DNA from 4 places in the Nocardia sp. NPDC004415 genome. Region 1 is predicted to be linked to each of the others. Evidence: riboswitches for the same ligand, from Rfam matches in the RefSeq annotation. Region 1 holds a riboswitch; each other region holds the start of a gene.
The links. A riboswitch is a leader RNA that binds a small molecule or an ion and turns the genes downstream of it on or off. The one in region 1 is predicted to bind cobalamin.
Positions count from the first base shown of each region.

Region 2: another riboswitch for cobalamin. It lies ahead of ACWEMY_RS17810 (ABC transporter substrate-binding protein); the one in region 1 lies ahead of ACWEMY_RS12615 (ABC transporter substrate-binding protein).
Region 3: another riboswitch for cobalamin. It lies ahead of cobN (cobaltochelatase subunit CobN); the one in region 1 lies ahead of ACWEMY_RS12615 (ABC transporter substrate-binding protein).
Region 4: another riboswitch for cobalamin. It lies ahead of ACWEMY_RS21295 (CbtB domain-containing protein); the one in region 1 lies ahead of ACWEMY_RS12615 (ABC transporter substrate-binding protein).

Region 1 covers NZ_JBSGDP010000020.1:59,279-61,472, forward strand. The annotation lists gene ACWEMY_RS12615 (ABC transporter substrate-binding protein) at 1-993, opposite strand, end outside; cobalamin riboswitch at 1,022-1,212, opposite strand; gene ACWEMY_RS12620 (TerD family protein) at 1,259-2,194, opposite strand, start outside.
Region 2 covers NZ_JBSGDP010000035.1:17,118-19,311, reverse strand. The annotation lists gene ACWEMY_RS17810 (ABC transporter substrate-binding protein) at 1-1,047, opposite strand, end outside; cobalamin riboswitch at 1,064-1,257, opposite strand; gene ACWEMY_RS17805 (hypothetical protein) at 1,223-2,011, opposite strand; gene ACWEMY_RS17800 (hypothetical protein) at 1,995-2,194, opposite strand, start outside.
Region 3 covers NZ_JBSGDP010000031.1:27,989-30,182, reverse strand. The annotation lists gene ACWEMY_RS16610 (MerR family transcriptional regulator) at 1-445, shown strand, start outside; gene ACWEMY_RS16605 (hypothetical protein) at 479-967, shown strand; cobalamin riboswitch at 997-1,123, shown strand; gene cobN (cobaltochelatase subunit CobN) at 1,163-2,194, shown strand, end outside.
Region 4 covers NZ_JBSGDP010000048.1:32,787-34,980, reverse strand. The annotation lists gene ACWEMY_RS21300 (CbtA family protein) at 1-621, opposite strand, end outside; gene ACWEMY_RS21295 (CbtB domain-containing protein) at 612-812, opposite strand; cobalamin riboswitch at 845-966, opposite strand; gene ACWEMY_RS21290 (antibiotic biosynthesis monooxygenase family protein) at 1,037-1,360, opposite strand; gene ACWEMY_RS21285 (alpha/beta fold hydrolase) at 1,392-2,135, shown strand.

The DNA.
Region 1 (2,194 bases):
GGTCGCGTGCGCGATCCGGACACCGGCGGCCCGGTCCGCGAACAGGAACGGGTGCACCGCGCCGCCGCGCACGGCGGTCAGGTTCGCGAACGCCGGGTTGCCGACGATCTTGTCGACCTGCGGCTGCGCGTCGGCGCGGGTGTAGCTGGCCTTGCAGCACTGGCTGGTCAGGATGATGTCGGGATCGGCGGCGATGAGGGCTTCCGCACTGATCGGCACATTCCGGCGCTCGGTGAGATCGGCGAAGGCGTTCACTCCGCCCGCCGCCTCGATGATCTGGGTGACGAAGTCGATCCCGCCCGCGACGGTGTAGGACCCGTCGTCCTTGGGCGTGAGGACCGCGACCCGCGGCCGGGGGGCGTCGGCGACCTTGGCGCGCACCGCCGCGATGCGCGCGGTCAGCTGTGTGACCACTTCCTCGGCACGCTCGTCGACACCCCACAGCGCGCCCAGATCACGCAGGTCGGCGTACACATTGTCGAAGCGCACGGTCTTCGGGTCGATCGCCTCGTCGGCCAGTCCGTCCGCGCTCGGGCACAGCGGGCTCAGCACCCAGGTCCGCACACCCAGCTCGTGCAGGCTGCCGCGGGTGCCGACGCTGTTCTGCGCGGAGGCCGCGAAGACGCCGTTGTAGCCCGAGAGCACGAAATCCGGCTTCTTCGCCAGCAGTTCGTCGCGGCTGGGCAGCTTCTCGACGTAGTCCGACTTCGCCTGCGCGTCCCGGTATTCGGGCAGCACGGCCGCGTCGAGGAACGCCGTCTGCACGAGCCGGTCGGTGACGCCGAGGGCGTGCGCGATCTCGATCGAGGGCTGGTAGGCGGCGTAGATGCACTGCGGCGGGGAGCCGACGGCGACATCGATGCCGCAGTTGGCACGGGTGACGGCATTCGCGCCGGTGGTGGCCGGTGCGGGCGGGCCACCGCACCCGGCAACGACGATCGCGCAGGCGATCAGCGCGCCGGTACGCAGGCGCGCGACAACAGAGGAGGTCAAGAGACGGCCTTCCAGGTCCTCGTGGAATGGGTACTGCGTGGCCGTGGCCGGTCTCCTGGCTGACGGGATGGCGCGCGACGGATCAGCCTTCCCAGGGCATGCCCCAGTGGCCCCGGACGGCATCGGCCGCCCGGATCGATCAGTCGCTCCCGATCACAGTGGCGAGGGCCGCATCGGTTTCGCACCGATTTCCCGAACACCACGGCTCGGGGACTGTACCAAGATCGGAAACCGGACGGTCGGGCCGGATGGTCGAATTGTCCGATCAGCGAGGATCGGGGCAGGTTCCCGCGTACCGGGTCAGGCCGAGACCGTTCTTGCCTTTGCTGCGCCCGACCGGCCCGTTCTTGGCCGAACGGACCCAGGCACCAGCGGTGTCGAGCACGGGCATGCGTTCGCTGAAGGCGCGGCTGTAGCGGGTGGTGCCGTCGACGGTGAGGATGCCCTCGCGCACGTCGATGTGGGCGACGGTGGCCCAGAAGGAGTTCTTGCCGTTGCCGATCAGCACGGTGATCTGGTCGGCGTCGGCGCCCGGCAGCCCGTCGGGCCCGGGGCGGCCGTAGCGCACGCGCACGCGGGGACGGCCGAAGGTGTCGATGGCGCCCGCGCCGTTGTCGACGGACTGGTAGACGTTGAGCAGCAGGTCACCGTTCTCGGTCGGGCGCACGACGACCTGTTCGGTGGCGGGCCGGTTGTTAGCGCCGGGGCCGCGGGAATCACCCTGGTGGTGCAGGAACGGCCAGACGGCCAGATCGCCCTGATGACCTTTCTCGCCGCTGATCACCACGTAGTCACCGGTGATCTCGTTGCGGCAGAAGAAGTACACGTCCAGATCGCCGGTGCCGTAGCGGGTGACCTGCCCGTCGGGCGCGTAATGCGCACCGCGGCCGTCCCATTCGAGACCGACGGTGAGAACGTACCCGGGGTCACCCTTGCGCAGGTCGATGCTGGCGCGGCGGTCGGGTGAGTCCTTGGTGAGGACCACATCGACCTTGCGCAGATCCACCTGCGGTGCCGCCGGCGCGGGCGCCGCGACGGGCTGCACAGGTGCCGAGTCCTCGGCGGGCTCCTCGTCGACGACGATCCCGTGCTCGGTCGCGAAGGCCGCGAGCCCCGCGCTGTAGCCCTGCCCGATCGCGTCGAGCCGCCACCCGTCGCCCCGCCGGTACAGCGCCACCGCCTGCAACACCGTCTCGCTCGT
Region 2 (2,194 bases), on a different contig from region 1:
CAGGCCGGTGGCGGCCGCGAACTGGCCGTTGCCGACGTCTTCGGCGATCCCCGCGTAGTCGATCGACGCGGTGAACGCCTTGCGGACGGCGGTGTCGGTGAAGATGCCCGCCTTCAGGTTCATCTCCACCAGCAGCGACTGCAGCGCCTGCTCGGAGGACAGCACGTGCATGTCGCTGTCGCCGCGCAGTTCCAGCTTCGCCGAGGTGGACGGGTAGAACGCCATATCGGCCTCACCGCTGCGCACCCCGGCCAGCCGGGCCTGCTCGTCGGGCACGACGCGGACCGTGACGCCCTTCAGCGGCGGCGTTCCCTCCCAATGCTTCTGGTAGGGGGCGAGCACGAGATTGTCCGGGCTCCACGCGGTGATCGCGTAGGGCCCCGAGTACGCGCCCGCGCCGACGATCTTCGCCGAGTCACCGCCCGCGGCCTGCACGGCGGCGACGTCGTAGATCTGCAGCGAGTTGTCGCGCGCCGCGAGGGCGGCGGGCACCATGGCGTTCGGCGCGGGGGTGGTAATGACCACCTTGGCGCCGTCCACGGTCACCGTCGTCGCCTTGTCCAGGTACACCCTGGCCGCCGACGATTCGGCGATCTGCCGGGTCAGAGCCGCGGCCACGGCGGCGGCGTCGACCGGCTTGCCGTTCTGGAAGGTGACACCGTCGCGCAGCGTCACGATCCAGCGGGTGTCGCCGTCGCGCACCACCGATTCGGCCAGCCAGGGCGCGATCTCGCCGGACTCGGTGACCTGCAGCAGGTTCTCCGCGACACCCCAGTCGAACAGCCAGTTCGTGCCGGTACCCGCCGGGTCGAGACCGGCGATCTTGTAGGAGTTGTAGATCGTCAGGGTGCCGTCACCGGCTTCGCGCAGCGCCCGTGCCGCGGCGGCACCACCGTCGGTGGCCTCGCCCGCGCATCCGGTGACCATCAGGGTGGCCGCGAGCAGCGCGGCCAGCACGCCTGCGGCGCGGGAACGGCGCCGCCGCCCGGTCCGGGCATGGTCGGACAGCCGCAGGGCATCGTGCCTGCGGCGAGTGAGCACTCGCATTTCTCATCCTCGTGAAGCTAGATCCTGAAGCGGTGCAGGTATCCTGGCTCCCGGATCAACGCTCGCCTTCGGCCTTCCAACCCAGGAAGGTCGTGGCCATGGATGAAGGTCTGCTCCTCGGTCACAGTTGCGGGACAGCCCCGGATTCGCACCGGTGTTCCCTGCGGAAGTGAACCTAGCGGACGGGGCACGCCGGTGGGGGAACGGGCGGGGTCAGGTCGCTGTCGCTGACGGTGTATGTCAGCGGGGGATAGGTGAAATCCGTCTCGGTGTTCTCGCGTCGTCGCAGGGCGTGGAACTCGCGTCGCTGTTCGTCGTCGGCCGTGGTGAGGCGCGCACCCCGGTGCAGGTAGGGGTGTCCGTCGCGGAAGTGGAGAACAGTCTTCGATGTCCGGAAGGTGACGCCCAGCCACTCGTTCTCCGTGGTCCGGGCGGCCGTGTCCAGCACGATCTTGTGCCGGAGGAGCCGATTCGTGGCGACCGAGAACACCACGACGCCGTGGTGGGTCAGGGGGATGTCGAATCTCTTGCCGGAGTTCTTCGGTTCGACGATCAGCGTGCGCGGCGGGAGCTCGGGATACCGGTAGCAGGAGAAGACGGCGATGAACGACTCGTCGGCCAGATCGAGGGCCTGATCGGAATGGCTGCCCATGGTCGCGTAGGCATTGGTGTAGCGCTCGGCGAGCGCGTTGTCGAAGGCCGCCGGGAGTTCGGCGCGGGCCTGGATCCGCCGGGCCAGACGCTCGTGCACGGTCGCGAAGTGCTGGGCGGGACGGCCGTAGCGCGCGGTGGTGCGGACGAGCGGGATGCCGCCGGTGGCATCGATTCTGGTCAGCACGGCGCCGCGGCGGCCCTTGCCGAGGTCTTCCCAGTCGACGGAGGCGGCGAGTGCGGTGAACAGGTCGTCCTCGACCGGCAGCGGGTAGGTGACGATCCCGTCCGGGAGGCTAGATCCGGGGAGCAAGGTAGTCCCCGGTGTTCATGCTGAAGCGGAACCGGTCGCCGTAATCGATGAAGGACACGGACCGGTTCTCCTCGGCGTAGAGCTCGCGCAGCGCGTCCATGCCCTCCTCGGTGGGCGGCTCCAGCGGGATCAGGCCGGTACCCGGGTCGAGGAAGGTGCGGCCGTCGCGGTGCACGGCCTCGG
Region 3 (2,194 bases), on a different contig from region 1:
GAACATCCCGCGGGCGAACCGGACCGGTCCCGAATCGGGGCGCCGGTGCCGGTCTTCGGCCGAGGAGTTCCCCGACTACCGGGCGATGCTGGCGGCGCTACCCCCGGTCCGGGTGCGGGTGGTGGTGCAGCGATCCGCACTGCTCGCCGTGCTTGAATCGGTACAGGCCGCCACGGTGACGCTCGAAGCGATCCCGGGCAGCCTCCGGCTCACCGACGGGGAATCCGTCCACACCCTCGCCGCCACCGTCACCGGCCCGCCCATGACCATCCATTTCGCCGTGACCACCCTCTATCCGGCGGTGGCGGGCGCGGTCGGCCCCGACCTCATGCTCGACCTCATCGCTCCCGACCAGCCGGTCCGCGTCCGCTCCGCCGACGACGGCACCCTGCTCACCCTGGCGATGCCCCGGCGCCCCGAATCCGCCGACCCGGCAACCCACTAGCCGACTGCGCACAGTCCTGCCGAAAGGAACTCCATGACCACCCCCACCACCGACCCCGTGATGACCCGGATCACCGCCGCGGTGACCGAATCCCGTTCGGGCGACACCGATTCCGCCCGCGCCACCCTGGTCGCCCTGTGGTCCGAGATCGGCGCGGCGGGCGACCCCCTGCACCGCTGCACCCTCGCCCACTACCTCGCCGACCTCCATGACCATCCGGCCGAGGCCCTCGCCTGGGACATCCGCGCCCTCGACGCCGCCGACACCCTGACCGACGCCCGGCTCACCGAACACCACGCGGGTCTGCGGGTCGCGGGGTTCTACCCGTCGCTGCACCTCAACCTGGCCGACAACTTCCGCCGCCTCGGTGCCTTCCCCGCCGCCGGCCACCATCTCGACGCCGCGCGCGCCCACGTCGGGGCCCTCGCCGACGACGACTACGGGACGATGATCCGCCGGGCCCTGGACGAGGTCGCCGCCGCCGTGGCCGCCGGGGACACCACCGCACGCCCCACCCCCTGATCGGTCCTCCGGGGACCGGACGCGGGCTGGAAAGTTGTGGCGGCGGTGGGGCCGTTACCATCGTCATGCTCGGCGGGCGTCGAGGAAACCGGTGGAAATCCGGTGCGGTCGCGCCACTGTGAACAGCCAGACCCTCTCCGGCGAGCACACGACAACCACCCCGTTGGGCGCGTCACCCGAGGAAGGTCTCACCCTGTGATCCTGCTGCTGTCCACCTCCGACACCGATCTGCTGAGCGCGCGCGCGAGCGGCGCCGAGTACCGGTGGGGCAACCCCGCCCGGCTGCTCGTGGCGGACCTGCCGGAGCTGCTCGACGGCGCCGACCTGGTGATCGTGCGCATCCTCGGCGGCAAACGCGCCTGGGAGGAGGGCCTGGACGCGATCCGGGCCAGTGGGGTGCCGATGGTGGCCCTCGGCGGCGAGATCGCCCCCGACGCCGAACTGATGGAATGCTCCACCGTGCCGGTGGGTGTGGCCGCCGACGCGCACAACTACCTCGCCGCCGGTGGCGCGGAGAACCTGCGTCAGCTGCACCACTTCCTGTCCGACACGGTGCTGCTCACCGGCCACGGCTTCGAACCGCCGGTGCAGCTGCCCAGCTGGGGTGAGCTCGAGCGCTCGGCCCGCATCCTGGAACCGCACGCCCCGACCGTCGCGGTGGTCTACTACCGCGCCCAGCACCTGGCGGGCAATACCGGCTACATCGACGCGCTGTGCACGGCCATCGAGGCCAAGGGCGCCCGCGCGCTGCCCGTCTACTGCGCCTCGCTGCGCACCGCCGAACCGGAACTGCTCGAAGTGCTCGGCCGCGCAGACGCCCTGGTGGTCACCGTGCTCGCCGCGGGCGGCAGCAAGCCCGCCACCGCCTCGGCCGGTGGTGACGACGAAGCCTGGGACGTGGCCGCGCTGGCCGCCCTGGACGTGCCGATCCTGCAGGGCCTGTGCCTGACCAGCGGCCGCGCCCAGTGGGAGGACAACGACGACGGCCTCTCGCCGCTCGACGTGGCCACCCAGGTGGCGGTGCCGGAGTTCGACGGCCGCATCATCACGGTCCCGTTCTCGTTCAAGGAATTCGACGCCGACGGCCTGTCCACCTATGTGCCCGACGCCGAACGCGCCGCCCGGGTCGCCGGTATCGCGGTGCGCCACGCGCGCCTGCGCCACATCCCGGCCGCCGACAAACGGATCGCGATCATGCTCTCCGCGTACCCGACCAAGCACGCCCGC
Region 4 (2,194 bases), on a different contig from region 1:
GTTCACCCCGGGCAGCAGGATGTAGCCGATGGTGGTGACCAGCACGAACGCGACCACCGCCGCGATGAGCCGCAGCGTGTCGAGCTGCCCGGCCAGCGCCCGGTAGGCCGCGACCGAGGCCGCGACGGCGAGCAGACCGAGTACCACGGCGGCGACCCACAGCCAGGTGCGGCTGTTGATGGTCTCCGGGTCACCCACCGCGGGCGGGTTGGCCGGGTACTTGAAGAACGGCACCGCCACGATCGCCGCCCACGCGAATCCGGCGGCGAGCAGCGACAGGCGCGGCCCCGACAGACTCGTGAAGCGGCGGGCGACATTGAGCGCGGACGCGAGCAGCGCGCCGAAGGCCATCCCGGCCAGACCGAGGGCGAGGAACTGTCCCGCCTTCTGCCCGGAGCGGCTGACCAGCGGTTCGTCCTCGTCGCCGTGTGAGTGGCCCTCGGGTTCGGCCGCCTCGTGACCGTGCTCGGCAGGAGCGGCGGCGGCTTCCTCGATGGCGATCGCGGCGTCCACCTGGGGCTCGCCGACGAAATAGCCCACTGTGGCGGCCAGCAGGCCGGCGATCAGGCCGGCCAGCAGGCCGCGCAACAGCAGGGTCTTGAGTGATCCGATCAGTGGCACGGGACACCCAGCAGGTGGCGTCCGTCGTGCATCAGCTCGTGCAGGTACATGCCGCTACGGGAGACGGCACCCTGATCGAATCCGACCAGGTACAGCGTGAGCAGTGCGAGCAGAACGACACCGACCGTGACGAGCACGGTGGCCAGGTTGTCCAGGCCGGCAGACCGGCTGGGTGAATGCGCGAGCGCCATTCGGGTCCTCCTCAGGGATACGCGTCCCACGGTCGAAGCGGTGCGAAGGTGCCGGTGTCTGGCTCTCCGGCACCGGGGACCCGGTACGTGGATACAGTGGCGCGACCGCTCCGGAATCTCACCGGATTACCGCGCACCCTCGCGTATGTTTTCCCTCGAACTGTGACAGTCGCGAGGCGCCCACGTCAATACGCGCATCCGCATGTCCAGCGGAAACGCCGCTGTCAGCCCTTGGCGGGCACGTCGAGGACGACCTCGAACTCGAGCAGCGAGGCACCCGTGGAGACCGGCTTGGGACGCTCGCCCTCACCACCGTTGCCCGCGTGCGCGGCGCGCGCCGGACCGTCGCGCCACGCGGCGAAGGATTCCTCCGAATCCCATTGCGTCACCACGAAATACCGGTTGTCACCGGCGACCGGGCGCAGCAACTGGAAGCCGAGGAAACCGGGGGAGTTCTCCACCGCGTGGGCCCGCGCGGCGAAGCGCTTCTCCAGCTCCGGACCGGCACCTTCGGGGATCTCGATCGCATTGATCTTCACAACAGCCATGACCTCGACAATACGGTGCACAATCGGCAGGGTGTTGTACGACGAAGGCGGAACCGGCGTCCCGATCCTGCTGCTGCACGGGTTGATGGGCAGTGCGCGGACCTGGTCCGATCAGTTGCCGTGGTTGCGTGAGTACGGGCACGTGTACGCCGTCGACGCGGCCGGGCACGGGCGCACCCCGCCCGCCGAGCTCAGCACCGAGGCATTCGTGGCCGATCTGGCCGGGCTCACCGCCGGGATCGGCGAGCCGATGGTGATCGTGGGGCATTCGATGGGCGCCATCCACGGCTGGGTCTTCGCGGCGACCCATCCCGAGCGGGTCCGCGCGCTGGTCGTCGAGGACATCGCCCCCGATTTCACCGGCCGCACCGCCGCGCACTGGGCCGAACTCATCCACTCCTGGCCGCAGCCGTTCGCGGACGACCAGGCGGTGCTCGACTATTTCGGGCCGGTCGCGGGCCGGTATTTCCTGCGCGCTTTCACCGGGAGCGTCGAGGGTTATCGCCTGCACGGCGAGGTCGACACCTTCCGCGCGATCTCCGAGGAATGGGGCACCCGCGATTTCTGGACCGAATGGAAATCGCTCACGATGCCCACACTGCTCATCGAGGGCGAGCACACCATCACCCCGCCGGGTCAGATGCGGACCATGGCGGAGGTGCACCCGGATGCCGAGTACGCGTGGGTCGAGGGTGCGGGGCATCTGGTGCACGACGAGCGGCCCGAGGAGTACCGCGAGCTGGTCGGCGGGTTCCTCGCCCGCGTGCTCGACTGAGCTCGCACCACCTGATTCCGATAGGGCTGCCGCCGGAGTACACGCCTGCCATCGGGTGC